Regions from separate parts of the Rothia uropygioeca genome, predicted to be linked through region 3. Evidence: riboswitches for the same ligand, from Rfam matches in the RefSeq annotation. Region 3 holds a riboswitch; each other region holds the start of a gene.
The links. A riboswitch is a leader RNA that binds a small molecule or an ion and turns the genes downstream of it on or off. The one in region 3 is predicted to bind S-adenosylmethionine.
Positions count from the first base shown of each region.

Region 1: another riboswitch for S-adenosylmethionine. It lies ahead of EWR20_RS02335 (LLM class flavin-dependent oxidoreductase); the one in region 3 lies ahead of EWR20_RS00900 (O-acetylhomoserine aminocarboxypropyltransferase/cysteine synthase family protein).
Region 2: another riboswitch for S-adenosylmethionine. It lies ahead of EWR20_RS02230 (ABC transporter ATP-binding protein); the one in region 3 lies ahead of EWR20_RS00900 (O-acetylhomoserine aminocarboxypropyltransferase/cysteine synthase family protein).

Region 1 is NZ_NOIR01000001.1:533,515-537,478, reverse strand. Features, by position in the region: gene EWR20_RS02340 (TetR/AcrR family transcriptional regulator) at 1-545, opposite strand, end outside; gene EWR20_RS02335 (LLM class flavin-dependent oxidoreductase) at 748-2,184, opposite strand; SAM riboswitch class IV at 2,301-2,423, opposite strand; gene EWR20_RS02330 (enoyl-CoA hydratase/isomerase family protein) at 2,607-3,377, opposite strand; gene paaE (1,2-phenylacetyl-CoA epoxidase subunit PaaE) at 3,411-3,964, opposite strand, start outside.
Region 2 is NZ_NOIR01000001.1:510,831-514,794, reverse strand. Features, by position in the region: gene EWR20_RS02240 (enoyl-CoA hydratase/isomerase family protein) at 1-532, opposite strand, end outside; gene EWR20_RS02235 (thiolase family protein) at 536-1,750, opposite strand; SAM riboswitch class I at 1,955-2,091, shown strand; gene EWR20_RS02230 (ABC transporter ATP-binding protein) at 2,100-2,942, shown strand; gene EWR20_RS02225 (aliphatic sulfonate ABC transporter substrate-binding protein) at 3,022-3,964, shown strand, end outside.
Region 3 is NZ_NOIR01000001.1:200,182-204,145, forward strand. Features, by position in the region: gene EWR20_RS00885 (ABC transporter permease) at 1-26, shown strand, start outside; gene EWR20_RS00890 (ABC transporter permease) at 23-913, shown strand; gene EWR20_RS00895 (dipeptide ABC transporter ATP-binding protein) at 910-2,589, shown strand; SAM riboswitch class IV at 2,766-2,883, shown strand; gene EWR20_RS00900 (O-acetylhomoserine aminocarboxypropyltransferase/cysteine synthase family protein) at 2,924-3,964, shown strand, end outside.

The DNA of each region.
Region 1 (3,964 bases), 330 kb from region 3:
ACCGCGGTGGCCATGAGGATGATCGCGCGAATGCGCTCTTCCTGCTCCGGCGCCGGGTCGCTGTTCTCGTCCTCGCGAGGCACGAACTGTCCGGTCTCTTGATAGACCGACCAGTCCATTCTCAGCAAGAAATCCTTGAGCTCCTGCTCGCAACGAAGCATGTGGATTTTCATGCGTTGACGCATGTACTCCCCGTCTTCGACGAGTTGGCCCATGACCTCCTTGAGGTCACCTGCGAAGGAATCGTACATGACACGAGCCAAAAGCTGGGCGGCCTGTGCGAGAAGACCGCCGGAGTCGCTCGCTTGAACGCTACCGAGTATTTCCTGGGTCATTTGCGGAGGACGCAATCCGATGACGGCATCCTCCTTGGTTGCGAAGTAATTGAAGAACGTACGCGGCGAGACGCCGGCCTTTTCTGCAATCAACTCCGCCGTGGTCTGCTTGATCCCCCGCTCGGACGCGAGCTCACGCGCGGCCTCGTGGATCGAGTCCCACGTCCGCGCGCGGCGACGTTCTCGGAGGGATGGTTCAGTGGTTTGCACTCATGCATTTTATGCAGTTCTGCAAACAGTGCACAACTGCAAATTTTGTGGCGTTGCTCTCAAAGGTTCGCCTTACTATATAAGTAGGCGATGGGCGCACGACGGCGCCGCGTGAAAATGACAGCCTCGTGGACCATCTTTTTTCACGCGGCGCCGTCGCTCGTGGAGCTCGTGGAAGTCGCCTTTTCTCGGACCGCCGACTCTAGGCGGCGTCATCTTCCTCGCCGGGACGCGCCGGGGTGTCCTCCGTGGACGGCTGGCCCACGTACGCACCCTTGTATGCCGCCGCAGGGTGGTTCTCGTCGATGGAAACCTGCCCCTGACCGAAGAGGTTCTCCCGGAATGTCGAGCCTTCGTACGAGGTGCGGTAGCGCCCGCGCTTCTGCAGCTCGGGAACAACGAATTCCACGAAGTCTTCGAATGAACCCGGAGAGACGTGGTACGCGAGATTGATACCGTCCAGCCCTCCTTCATCGATCCAGCGTTCGAGCTCGTCCGCAACCTTTTCCGGGCCGCCGATGATCACATCGCCCATGCCGCCAATCGCGCAGTGCTTCGCAATGTCCTCTCGGGTCCATTCCTTGTCCTTGGACTGCAGAGTAAATGGCGTGAGGAAGGACTGGATCGAGTCGGTCTTGATGTAGTTGAGCACCTCATCCTCGCCGAATTGGGAAAGGTCCACTCCTGACCAACCGCCAATGATCGCCTGAGAAGTCTCGGTTGAAACATACTTCAAGTACTCCTCGTACTTTGCCTGGGCCTTCTCGTCGGTCTCGTCCACGATGACCGAGAGCATTGCGAAGATCTTGACGTCATCGCGCTGACGACCGGCCTTCTCTGCCTCGTCTCGAATCTTGTCCGTCATGAATCGGGTGAGGTCCGGTCGAAGGCCCCCGACGAACACGGCTTCGGCGTGCTTGCCCGCAAAAGCCTGCCCCCGCGACGAAGCCCCTGCCTGAAAGATCACCGGTGTGCGCTGACGGGAAGGCTCGGTCAGACCGGCGCCCGGGACGGTGAAGTATTTGCCCTGGTGTCGAATCGGATGGACCTTAGCCGGGTCCGCGTAGACGCCGGACTCTCGATCCTTGACCACGGCGTCGTCCTCCCAGGATCCTTCCCACAGTTTGTAGCAGACGTCGAGGAACTCGTCGGCGATCTCGTAGCGCTTGTCATGCTCGATTTGGCGCGGCAGTCCCTGATTCTCGGCCGCAGAGGGGAGGTACGAGGTCACCACGTTGAATCCGACGCGCCCTTTGGTCAGGTGGTCGAGCGTCGCGTATTTCCGGGCGAGAGTATAGGGCTGCTCGTAGGTCACGGCGCTGGTCACGCCGAAACCGAGGTTTTCGGTCACGGCCGCCATCGCTGAAATCTGCATGAACGGATCGTTGACCGGTACCTGTGCACCGCCGCGGATCGAAGGTGCCGCGGAGTTCTTGTAGACGTCGTAGATGCCCACGACGTCGGCCAGGAAGACCCCGTCGAACAACCCTTTCTCTAGGGTTTTGGCGAGGTCTGTCCAGTATTCGATGGTGTTGTACTCAGTGGCACGCGAGCGAGGGTGGCGCCACAGATCAAAGCTCTGATGACCCACGCACGTCATATCAAAGGCGTTGATGGCGATGCGCTTCTTTTCCGACATCGGGATTCCTTTCGGTGCATGGAGGGACTCCAACAGGTCTCCGCGCGCCCGAGCCTTGCGCTTCTGTCCCGGTAACGAGAAGCGGCGCAAACATTCACGCGGTGGCGCCGATTCTCGCGCCGTACTTGCATGTCCGCCGGTCGCAATGCCGACGGTGCCAGATCATCATCTGGGGCACCCCGCTACGGGAGAGGGTTGCCGCCCAACCAGCCAGAGCTTGATCGTTGGGACTCTTGATCTTCTCCATCCGAGCGTATGCAAGCACCTGGTTCGCAGCCATCCTGTGAGCTTCTGTTACCCGCTTTTCGCAGTGTTACGTGGAACCGCGTCCGTACCCCAATCCAGCCACATCAGACATATTGCCCGCTTTCGCAAAGAAAACGGGCAATATGGGCCTGGATCAAAAGTAGGGGTTGATACGGCTATTGGCCTCGGAAGTTCGGTTTGCGCTTTTCCTGGAACGCCGTGAAACCCTCCGCGTAATCATCCGTCGAGCAGAGCCGTGCCTGTTCGGCGGATTCGGCGGCCATGGACTCCCACAGTCCAGCCCGTTCGTCGCGCAGTTGACTGATCAGTGATTTCGAGACCAAATATGCTTGGGTCGCCCCTTGGGCCACTTTTCGCACCCTCTGCATCGTAAAATCGAGCACGTCGTCCGCCGGTACGGACCGGGAAAACAGCCCTGCGGTGACCGCTTCGGAGCCACTCATCATCTCGCCCGTGTAAATCAGGTCGAGGGTCCGGTGCGCGCCCAACCGCTCGTAGAACAGTGCGTGGCCACCCGAGTCCAACGTTGCCCCAAGATTCGCGAAGGGGGAACCGATCTTGGCGTCCTCGGCCACGTAGACGACGTCGCTCGCGATCGCCAGGCCCAGCCCGACCCCCAGACACGCCCCGTGGACCGCGGCGAAGGTCGGAGCCGAGAATGCAGAAATTTGCCGAAACAAGGCCGTGGCCCGATTCCCGAGATACCCTTCGACGTCATCGTGGGCCGGATCGACCCCGGAGATGTCGCGGCCGGCGCAGAAACCCCGTCCTTCACCCCTCAGAACCAGCGCCCGGACTCCCGCATTCTCTGCCGCGCGGTAGGCCTCCGACAGTTCGGCAAGGTCTTCGGAATTCAGTGCATTGAGCTTCTTCGGTGCGTCGAGCACTATCTCGGCGATGTCGTCGGAGATGGTCAGATCAATCATGATCGGGATTCCTTTCCTCGCGCACTCCAGCGGTTACGCGTCGAAGTCAACTTCCAGACTGTCGGAGGTCGGCCGTGTTTGGCAGGTCAGAACGTAGCCCGATTCGACTTCGTCCTTCTCCAGCGCAAAGTTCTCTTCCATCGTAAAGTCGCCGGAAACCACCTTGGCCCGGCATGTTCCACACACGCCACCTGCACATGCGAACGGCACATCGGGCCGAACACGCAAAGCGGCATTCAGGACAGTCTCGTTGGCCGACTTGGGCGTGTCCACCTTTCCGGAGTTGCCATCCAAAGTGAAGCTGATCTGGAAATTTTCGCCCTCGGGGTCGACGGCGACCTCCCGGCCCTGCTGTCCCGCGGGTTTCTCCGGTTTCCCCGTACTGAACAATTCGAACCGCACCTTGTCCTCCGGGACGCCTCGTTCTTTCAGCGCGTCCCTGCACAACTGCACCAGCTCGAACGGCCCACACAAGAACCATTCGTTGACGGTCTCGACCTGCAGAACCCGATCCAGGAGTTCGTCGAGCTTCTCCGGGTCAATGCGACCGGACATCAACGGTGAAATGCGCTGCTCTCGGGACAGCA
Region 2 (3,964 bases), 310 kb from region 3:
TGAGGGCCTCTTCGGCACTCAGCGTGCGCCCTGCGAACAGAAGCTCCTTGGCCAGCGGTTCTCCGGCGAGTTCCTTGAGCCGCCACATGGCCCCGGCGGCTGCCACGATGCCGAGGCCGGTCTCCGGCTGGCCGACCTTGATCTCGGGTGTCCCGATGCGAAAATCTGCGGCCCAGGCGAGCTCGGCACCGCCACCCAGGGCGTAGCCGTCGAGGGCCGCGATCACGGGCATCGGAAGGCTCCCCAATCTCTCGAAGAGCCGCGAATTGATTCCACGCAGTGCATCGTCCCGGCGCCGTTCACGCAACTGGGCGATATCGGCACCGGATGCGAAGATGCCTTTTCCGTTCACCTCGGTTCCGGAGAGGATCAGGATTTTCGGTTCGGATTCCAGGTGCGCGCAGACCCGGTGCAACTCGTCGATCATGGTCGCGTCGATCGCGTTGCGAACCTCGGGCCTATTGAGGCGAACGTGGAGTCGGTCTTCGCGCTCCTGGATGTCGATCGCCGTGAATTCACCGGTCAATTCCATGGTCTATGCCCTTTCGAGGAGGAGAGCGGCGCCCTGTCCGACGCCGATGCACATGGTCGCGAGGCCCCTGGAAGCACCCTCGCGCTCCATTCGGCCCAACAGCGTGATGGTGATTCGGGAGCCGGAAGAACCGAGAGGGTGTCCCAACGCAATCGCTCCTCCATCCCTGTTCACGAGGTCCGGATCCAGGCCGAGTCTACGGATCGAGGCGAGCGACTGAGTCGCGAAGGCTTCATTGATTTCTATGGCGCCCAGGTCCTCGACGCCCCAGCCGGAACGATCCAGGACCTTCTGACTCGCCGGGACGGGCCCGATGCCCATGATTTCCGGAGGTACACCGGCCGACGCACCATCCACAATCCGGGCGCGGACCTCCAACCCGTATTTTTTCACGGCTTTCTCGCTAGCGACGATAATCGCCGAGGCACCGTCGTTGAGGGCCGAGGAGTTACCGGCCGTGACCACGGATCCGCCTTTGACGACCGGCTTCAGCTTGGCCAGAACCTCGGTAGTGGTACCCGGGCGCGGGCCCTCGTCGGTCTCGACCAGACTCACCTCGCCCTTACGACCGGTAACTTTGACGGGCACGATTTCGTCCGCGAACCTGCCCGCCCGGATCGCCGCGTTGGACTTCTCCTGGGAGCGCGCCGCGAATTCGTCTGCTTCCTCGCGCGTGATTCCGTCCACGCGAGCAACCTCCTCGGCGGTCTCCGGCATCGAATACGTTGCCTTGCCGTTGCGGGACAAAGGACCGTCCACAAATTTCGAATTCACGAACCGCCAGCCGATTGAAGTATCGAAGACCTCACCGGGCTTGGAGAAAGGTTTGGTCGGCTTTTCCATGACCCAGGGCGCGCGAGACATCGATTCAACGCCGCCGGCGACCACGATCTCCGCGGCACCAGCCTTGATCATTTGGGAGGCGATCGTGATCGCGGACATCCCCGAGGCGCATAGCCGATTCACCGTCATCCCCGGCACCGAGTCCGGGTAACCGGCCAGCAACCAGGCCAAACGGGCCACATTCCGGTTCTCCTCACCCGCCCCGTTGGCGTTGCCCAGGATGACTTCATCGACGTCGGCCGGGTCGATTCCCGCTTCCTCGACGACGGTGCTGATGCACAGTGCCGCGAGATCGTCCGGGCGAACCGAGGAGAGGGAACCGCCGTATCGACCCACCGGAGTGCGGGCTCCACCGACGAGGAAGGCTGCGGGCATTTCGGGCATAAGAACTCCTGGTGGGACAGACTTAGAATTACTGACCATTCGTTCACTAATATCGCATCCGGTGTGACATGCGTCAATTCCACTCCATTCGCATCGTGCGCCAGGGTTACGGACTTTGACGGTCCGCAGTTCATCTCCCGCAATAGTCCCTCGCGAGTTGGAGCCCTTGCAGCACACGGGATTAACTGGAGGGGAAAACCATCCAGAGCGACTGAGAGACCTGGCTCGATGACGTCGCAGCAACCCATCTCCACGGTGATCTTTCGCTCTGCCCGCAGGCGGAGAGATCCTCCGCGGACGAGCACGGTGCTAACGCCAGGATTCGATGGAGTGATTGATTGTGACCTCGGCGCACTCGACGGAACGCGCGCAGGAAGCCGGGACGAAAGCGGCTTCGGTTCGGTTCCACGGCGTCGGAAAGTCATTCCCGGGATCCAGGCGCGGCGCTGCCGGGTCCGAAGTTCTCCGTGACGTGAACTTCACCGCGGAACCGGGGGAAATCGTCGCGGTCGTCGGCCCTTCGGGCTGTGGGAAGTCGACTCTTCTGCGTGCAGCGGCCGGACTCGACGCCGCGAGCGCAGGATCCGTCACGATTGACGGAACGCCAGTGCGCAACATCGATTCCCGGTGCGCCGTGGGATTCCAGGAACCACGGCTGCTACCGTGGCGTTCCATCACGGACAACGTTGCTCTCGGATTGCCGAAGAATGCGAGCAAGAACGGCGGACGCAGACGAGTCGCCGAGCTGATCGACCTTGTGGGTCTGGGAGAGCACGCGAGCCATCGCCCCGGGGAAGTCTCCGGGGGCATGGCGCAACGCGCGTCCTTGGCCAGGGCACTGGCACGCAACCCCAGAGTTCTCCTCCTCGATGAGCCCTTCGGGGCCCTGGATGCCTTGACTCGCCTGAAAATGCAGGATCTGTTGCTGGATGTTCATGGTCAGGACCCCACAACGGTTCTCCTCATAACCCACGATGTGGACGAGGCCCTGTACCTATCCGACCGCGTCGTCGTACTCGGCCGCACGGCACCGGGAGTACCGGCGGGGATTGTCGAAAGCGTTGAGGTCGGTTTGCCGCGCCCTCGTTCCCGGGAGGACGCGCAACTAGTCCGAATGCGCGGCCACCTCTTGGGTCTGCTGGGCGTGGACACCACCGCGCATGAGGCGTTTCGGGAAGTGTGACCCGCTGCGCCAACGAGGCCCGCGCCCATGGTTTCCTCGTTCATCCCCTCCTCGACTTCCTCGCAAGGACCCCAACCTCATGATCAACTTTTCCCGCCGAGACGCGGTGCGGGCCACCGGCCTCGGAGTCGTGGCATTCGCCCTGACGGGGTGCATGTCCGGCGAAGGCGCCGGACGCGGCGTCATCAACGCGGACGCGACCAGCAGCATTACCCTCGATTACGCGACGTACAACCCGTTGTCCCTGATTATTCGCAGGAAGGAATGGCTCGAGAAAGCCGCGGCCAATCTGGGGCAATCGGTCACGTGGCTCAAGTCGGCAGGTTCGAACAAAGCCAATCAGAACCTCATCGGTGCAGCTATAGACGTGGGGTCGACGGCGGGATCGGCCGCTCTTCTGGCGCGAGCGAACGGGGCTCCGCTCAAAACCATTGATCTCTTCTCACAACCGGAATGGTCGGCGCTCGTGCGCACGCCGGAATCGCCGATTCGACGGGTTGAGGATCTGGCAGGCCGGTCCGTCGCGGCGACGCTGGGGACGGACCCCTATTTTCTGTTGGTTCAGGCCCTCAAAGCTGCCGGCATGAGCACGGATGACGTCACGATCGTGAACTTGCAGCATGCCGACGGTCGGGCCGCGCTCGATACCCATCAAGTCGATGCGTGGTCAGGGCTCGACCCGATCATGGCGACCGCAGAAGACGAAGGCGGTGACGTCTTGTTCTACCGGAACCTGGAGTTCAACACGTGGGGCTTCCTCAACGCCCGGGAAGAGTTCCTGCAACAGAATCCGGAGGGTGCCCAGCTCGTCGTCGACGTTTATGCGTACGCCAGAGAGTGGGCACTGAAGAATCCGAGCGAGGCAACACGATTATTCGCCGAAGAAGCAGCAGTTTCCGGTGGGGTCGCTGAGAAAGTCTGGCAACGCACGCATTTGGACATCGATCCTGTGCCGGGCGAAGCTCAGCTCAAAGTACTCCGGAATGTTGCACCCATCCTCGTGGATTCCGGAGACGTCTCGG
Region 3 (3,964 bases):
AATCGATTCAGGAGGCGCGACCATGAGCACGAGCGAGCTTCCCTCCGGATCCGCGCGTTCGGTACGACGCCCCGGAAACCCTGCGACTCGTCATCGTCGATTCGCCGCCACGATGGTTCGTGCGCCGTACGGACTCATCGTTTCCGGACTCATCGTTCTCGTCGCACTCGCATGGGCGGTTCTGCCCAGCGTCTTCGTCACCGAGAACCCGTTGCTGGGCGACCCCGATATTCGCTTGTCGCCGCCCGGAATGCAGCACTGGTTCGGTACCGATCACCTCGGGAGGGACGTGTTTTCCCGAGTCGTCCAAGGAGCCGGGGCGTCCTTGGGGACGACCGCCATCGCGGTCCTCATAGCCTTTTTCGTCGGGACCCTTCTCGGGTTGTTGGCAGGAACCGCGGGAAGCGTCGTCGACACCATACTCATGCGCGTCGTGGATGTCCTGCAGTCGGTGCCTTCGCTCTTGCTTTCCCTCGCGGTCGTGGCCGCGCTGGGGGCCGGGTCCGTCAACATTGCCGTGGCCGTGGCGCTGGCGTCCATACCGTCTTTCGCGCGACTTATGCGAGGCGAAGTCCTTCGATGGAGGAGTTCTTTGTTCATCGAGGCGGCATCGATGTCCGGTATCCGCACGCCGGAGATCCTGGCCCGCCATATCCTTCCGCACGCGATCGGCCCGGTATTTGCACTGGCCGCAATCGAATTCGGAGCCGCGATTCTCGCGATTTCCGCCTTGAGCTTCTTGGGATTCGGAACCCAGCCGCCCAATCCGGAGTGGGGGCTACTGGTCTCCGAAGGAAGAGATTACCTCGCGAGCGCCTGGTGGTTGACCGTCATTCCGGGACTGGTGATCGCCGCCGTCGTCGTTTCCGTCAACCGTATCTCTCACGCCCTGCAGACCAGGAGACCATCATGACCCTGCCCCATCGAGAGAATGTGCATCCACGCCTCGTCGAGGCCACCGATTCGGCGGATTCCCCCGTGGCTCTCAGCCTGCGAGACCTCACCGTCCGGTACTCCGACGGCGCGGCCCCCGCGGTCGAGGGGGTTTCGCTGACTGTCCCTGTTGGTGAAACCCTTGCGGTGGTTGGTGAATCCGGTTCGGGGAAGTCAACCACGGCCGCAGTAGCGGCCGGACTGCTGACTTCCTCCGCCCACGTGGATATCGCTGAGCAATCCCTGCACGGCTCGGATATGCGGTCTGCCTCGGAGAACCAATGGAAGCGTGTTCGGGGAGACCTCCTGGGCTACGTTCCTCAGGACGCGGGGACGGGACTGAACCCCGTACGCACGATCACTTCGCAGCTATCGGAATCCTTGCGCGAAGCCGGTCTTTCGCGTCATCGGGCCAAGGAACAGATGGCGAAGGCGCTCGAGGACGTCGGCCTCGAGATCGAGGTCCACGGCTCCCGCTATCCGCACGAACTATCCGGTGGCCAGCGCCAGCGGGTCCTGATCGCACTCGCACTAGCGCGTGGGCCGCAACTGGTGATCGCCGACGAGCCGACCTCCGCCCTCGACGTGTCCGCGCAGAAGAACGTCCTGGACTTGCTGGAGGCGCGAGTTTCCGACGCCGGAGCAGGCCTCCTTCTCATCACCCACGATCTCGGAATCGCTCGGGACCGGGCCGATCGAATCCTGGTGATGGAAAAGGGCCGTGTTGTCGAGGAAGGCTCGGCAGCCAGCGTTTTCGCCGAACCTCAGCATGATTACACCCGGCGCCTGCTCAAGGCATCGCCGGCATTGCACGATGTGCCGCGGAAGCGTACTGGGCCTGCCCCGCGCGGCGAGAGCTCGAGCGTGGTACGAGCTCAGGGGCTGAGCAAGACCTTCGGTTCCGGAGCGAGGAAGGTCCAGGCTGTGGCCGATCTCGACCTGGAGCTCGAACCGGGGCGAACACTCGGGATCGTCGGGGAATCGGGATCCGGAAAATCGACGACGGCCCGGATCCTGCTCGGTCTGGAATCGTATGACGCCGGCCGGTTGGAGATATTCGGTCGGCCGTTCGATGGCACGAAGCGCAACATCCGAGAGCTCTCGACGCGCGCCCGGTTCGTTCACCAGGACCCCAGCGCATCGCTCGACCCCCGGTATTCCGTGGCCGCGTCGATCGGGGAGCCCCTGCGGGGATTCCGTATCGGCACACGTGCACAGCGCGAACGACGAATCAACGAGCTCCTCGATCTCGTGGCCCTGCCTCGGGAATTGGCCAGTCGTCGGCCGGTAGAACTGTCCGGAGGGCAACGCCAACGTGTTTCCATAGCTCGGGCACTCGCTGTTGACCCCGAACTGGTGATTCTGGACGAACCGGTCTCGGCACTGGACGTTTCGGTTCAAGCCCAGATTCTTGACCTACTTGCCGATCTCCAGGATCGTCTGGGGCTCTCCTACGTGTTCATCAGTCACGATCTGGCGGTGATCCGACAGATCTCCGACGACGTGCTGGTTATGGCTCATGGCCGGGTGATCGAGTCGGGCCCCGCGGCGCAGGTCTTCGAGAATCCGCGCGAGGAGGCGACGCGGACCCTGATCAAGGCCGTTCCGGGATCTCGTTACGCTACCGATGTGTTCGGCCCCGCGCTGAGCGCCTAGACCTGAACTCGGTCCGCACGCGAACGGATTCCACGGAGTCCGCACTGATCATACGGGAGTCTCGCCAGGTCATATGACGTTTCCCGGCAGGTGGATTACCTTCATATGACGATCTGTCTGAACCGTGCGTCATGTCCTTTCGAGGTTGGTGGGAAGGCTGTAGGTTTCTGAATCAGGATCACGAGTACCGGTTGTGAAGCTCTGGCTGGCCGGTCGGCAACCCTTTCCGCTGTGATGGGGTGCCCCAGATGAAGATCCGGTCGGGAGCATACCGCTCCCCGGCAAGCACGGCGTTACGAGGCGAACTCGGCGCCCCGCCTTCGAGGGGATCACGATGTCAGCTGATAACAACCCGGCACCCGGAATCGGTACGGTGCAAGTGCACGGGGGTACGGCCAATCCGCCGGCTGCCCGACCTGTGCATCCGCCTTTGTACCTGACGGCCTCTTACGAATTCGAGACGTTGCGCGACGCACGTGAATGCTTCGGCCAGAGAGAACCCGGATTCACGTACTCACGCACCGGCAGTCCTACGGTGGGTTTGCTCGAGCGTCGGCTCGCGGAACTCGAAGGGGGCGTCGGTGCCGTCGCCACCGCTTCCGGCCAAGCGGCAACAACGCTCACCCTTCTTGCCCTGGCCGGTCGATCAGGTCAGAGCGAGGACGGCGAGCCCCACCCGGAGATCCCCGCCGGCCATGTGGTGGCATCCAACCGAATTTACGGTGGCACTGCCGATTTGCTCAACGACACTCTCGCCGAGGCGGGCATCGAGGTCACGTGGGTCAACCCGCATCGACCCGAGGAATGGGAAAATGCCGTCACGGCGCGCACTCGCGCGTTCGTCGTGGAGTCCATCGGAAACCCGCATGCTGACCTTCCCGATATCCCCGCGCTCGCGGACATTGCGCATACCGCGGGCGCCGCCCTGATCGTCGACAACACTCTCGCGACGCCATATCTCCTGCAGCCCGGGAAATTGGGTGCCGACGTCGTAGTCCATTCCGTCACGAAATACCTGACCGGAAATGGAACGGCGCTTGCGGGAATCATCGTCGACACCGGCCGGCTGACCCCGAGCGAGGACGCCATCCGATGGCCGCAGCTTACGGCTCCGCGGAGGAGATTCGGGAACAGATCCCTGGTCGAGGGGCACGGCGATCACGGAGCGTTCCTCCACCTCGTTCGCGCACAATTGCTCAACGACTTGGGCCCGAGCCTGGCTCCGTGGAATGCGCAACAAGCCCTTGAAGGCATCGAGACCCTCGACATCCGGGTTGAGCGCCATTGCCGTGTGGCCGAGGAGATCGCGCGTCGACTGGCGACTCATCCTCGCGTGTGCCGTGTCCGGCATCCGAGCCTTCCTGGGTCGCCGGAT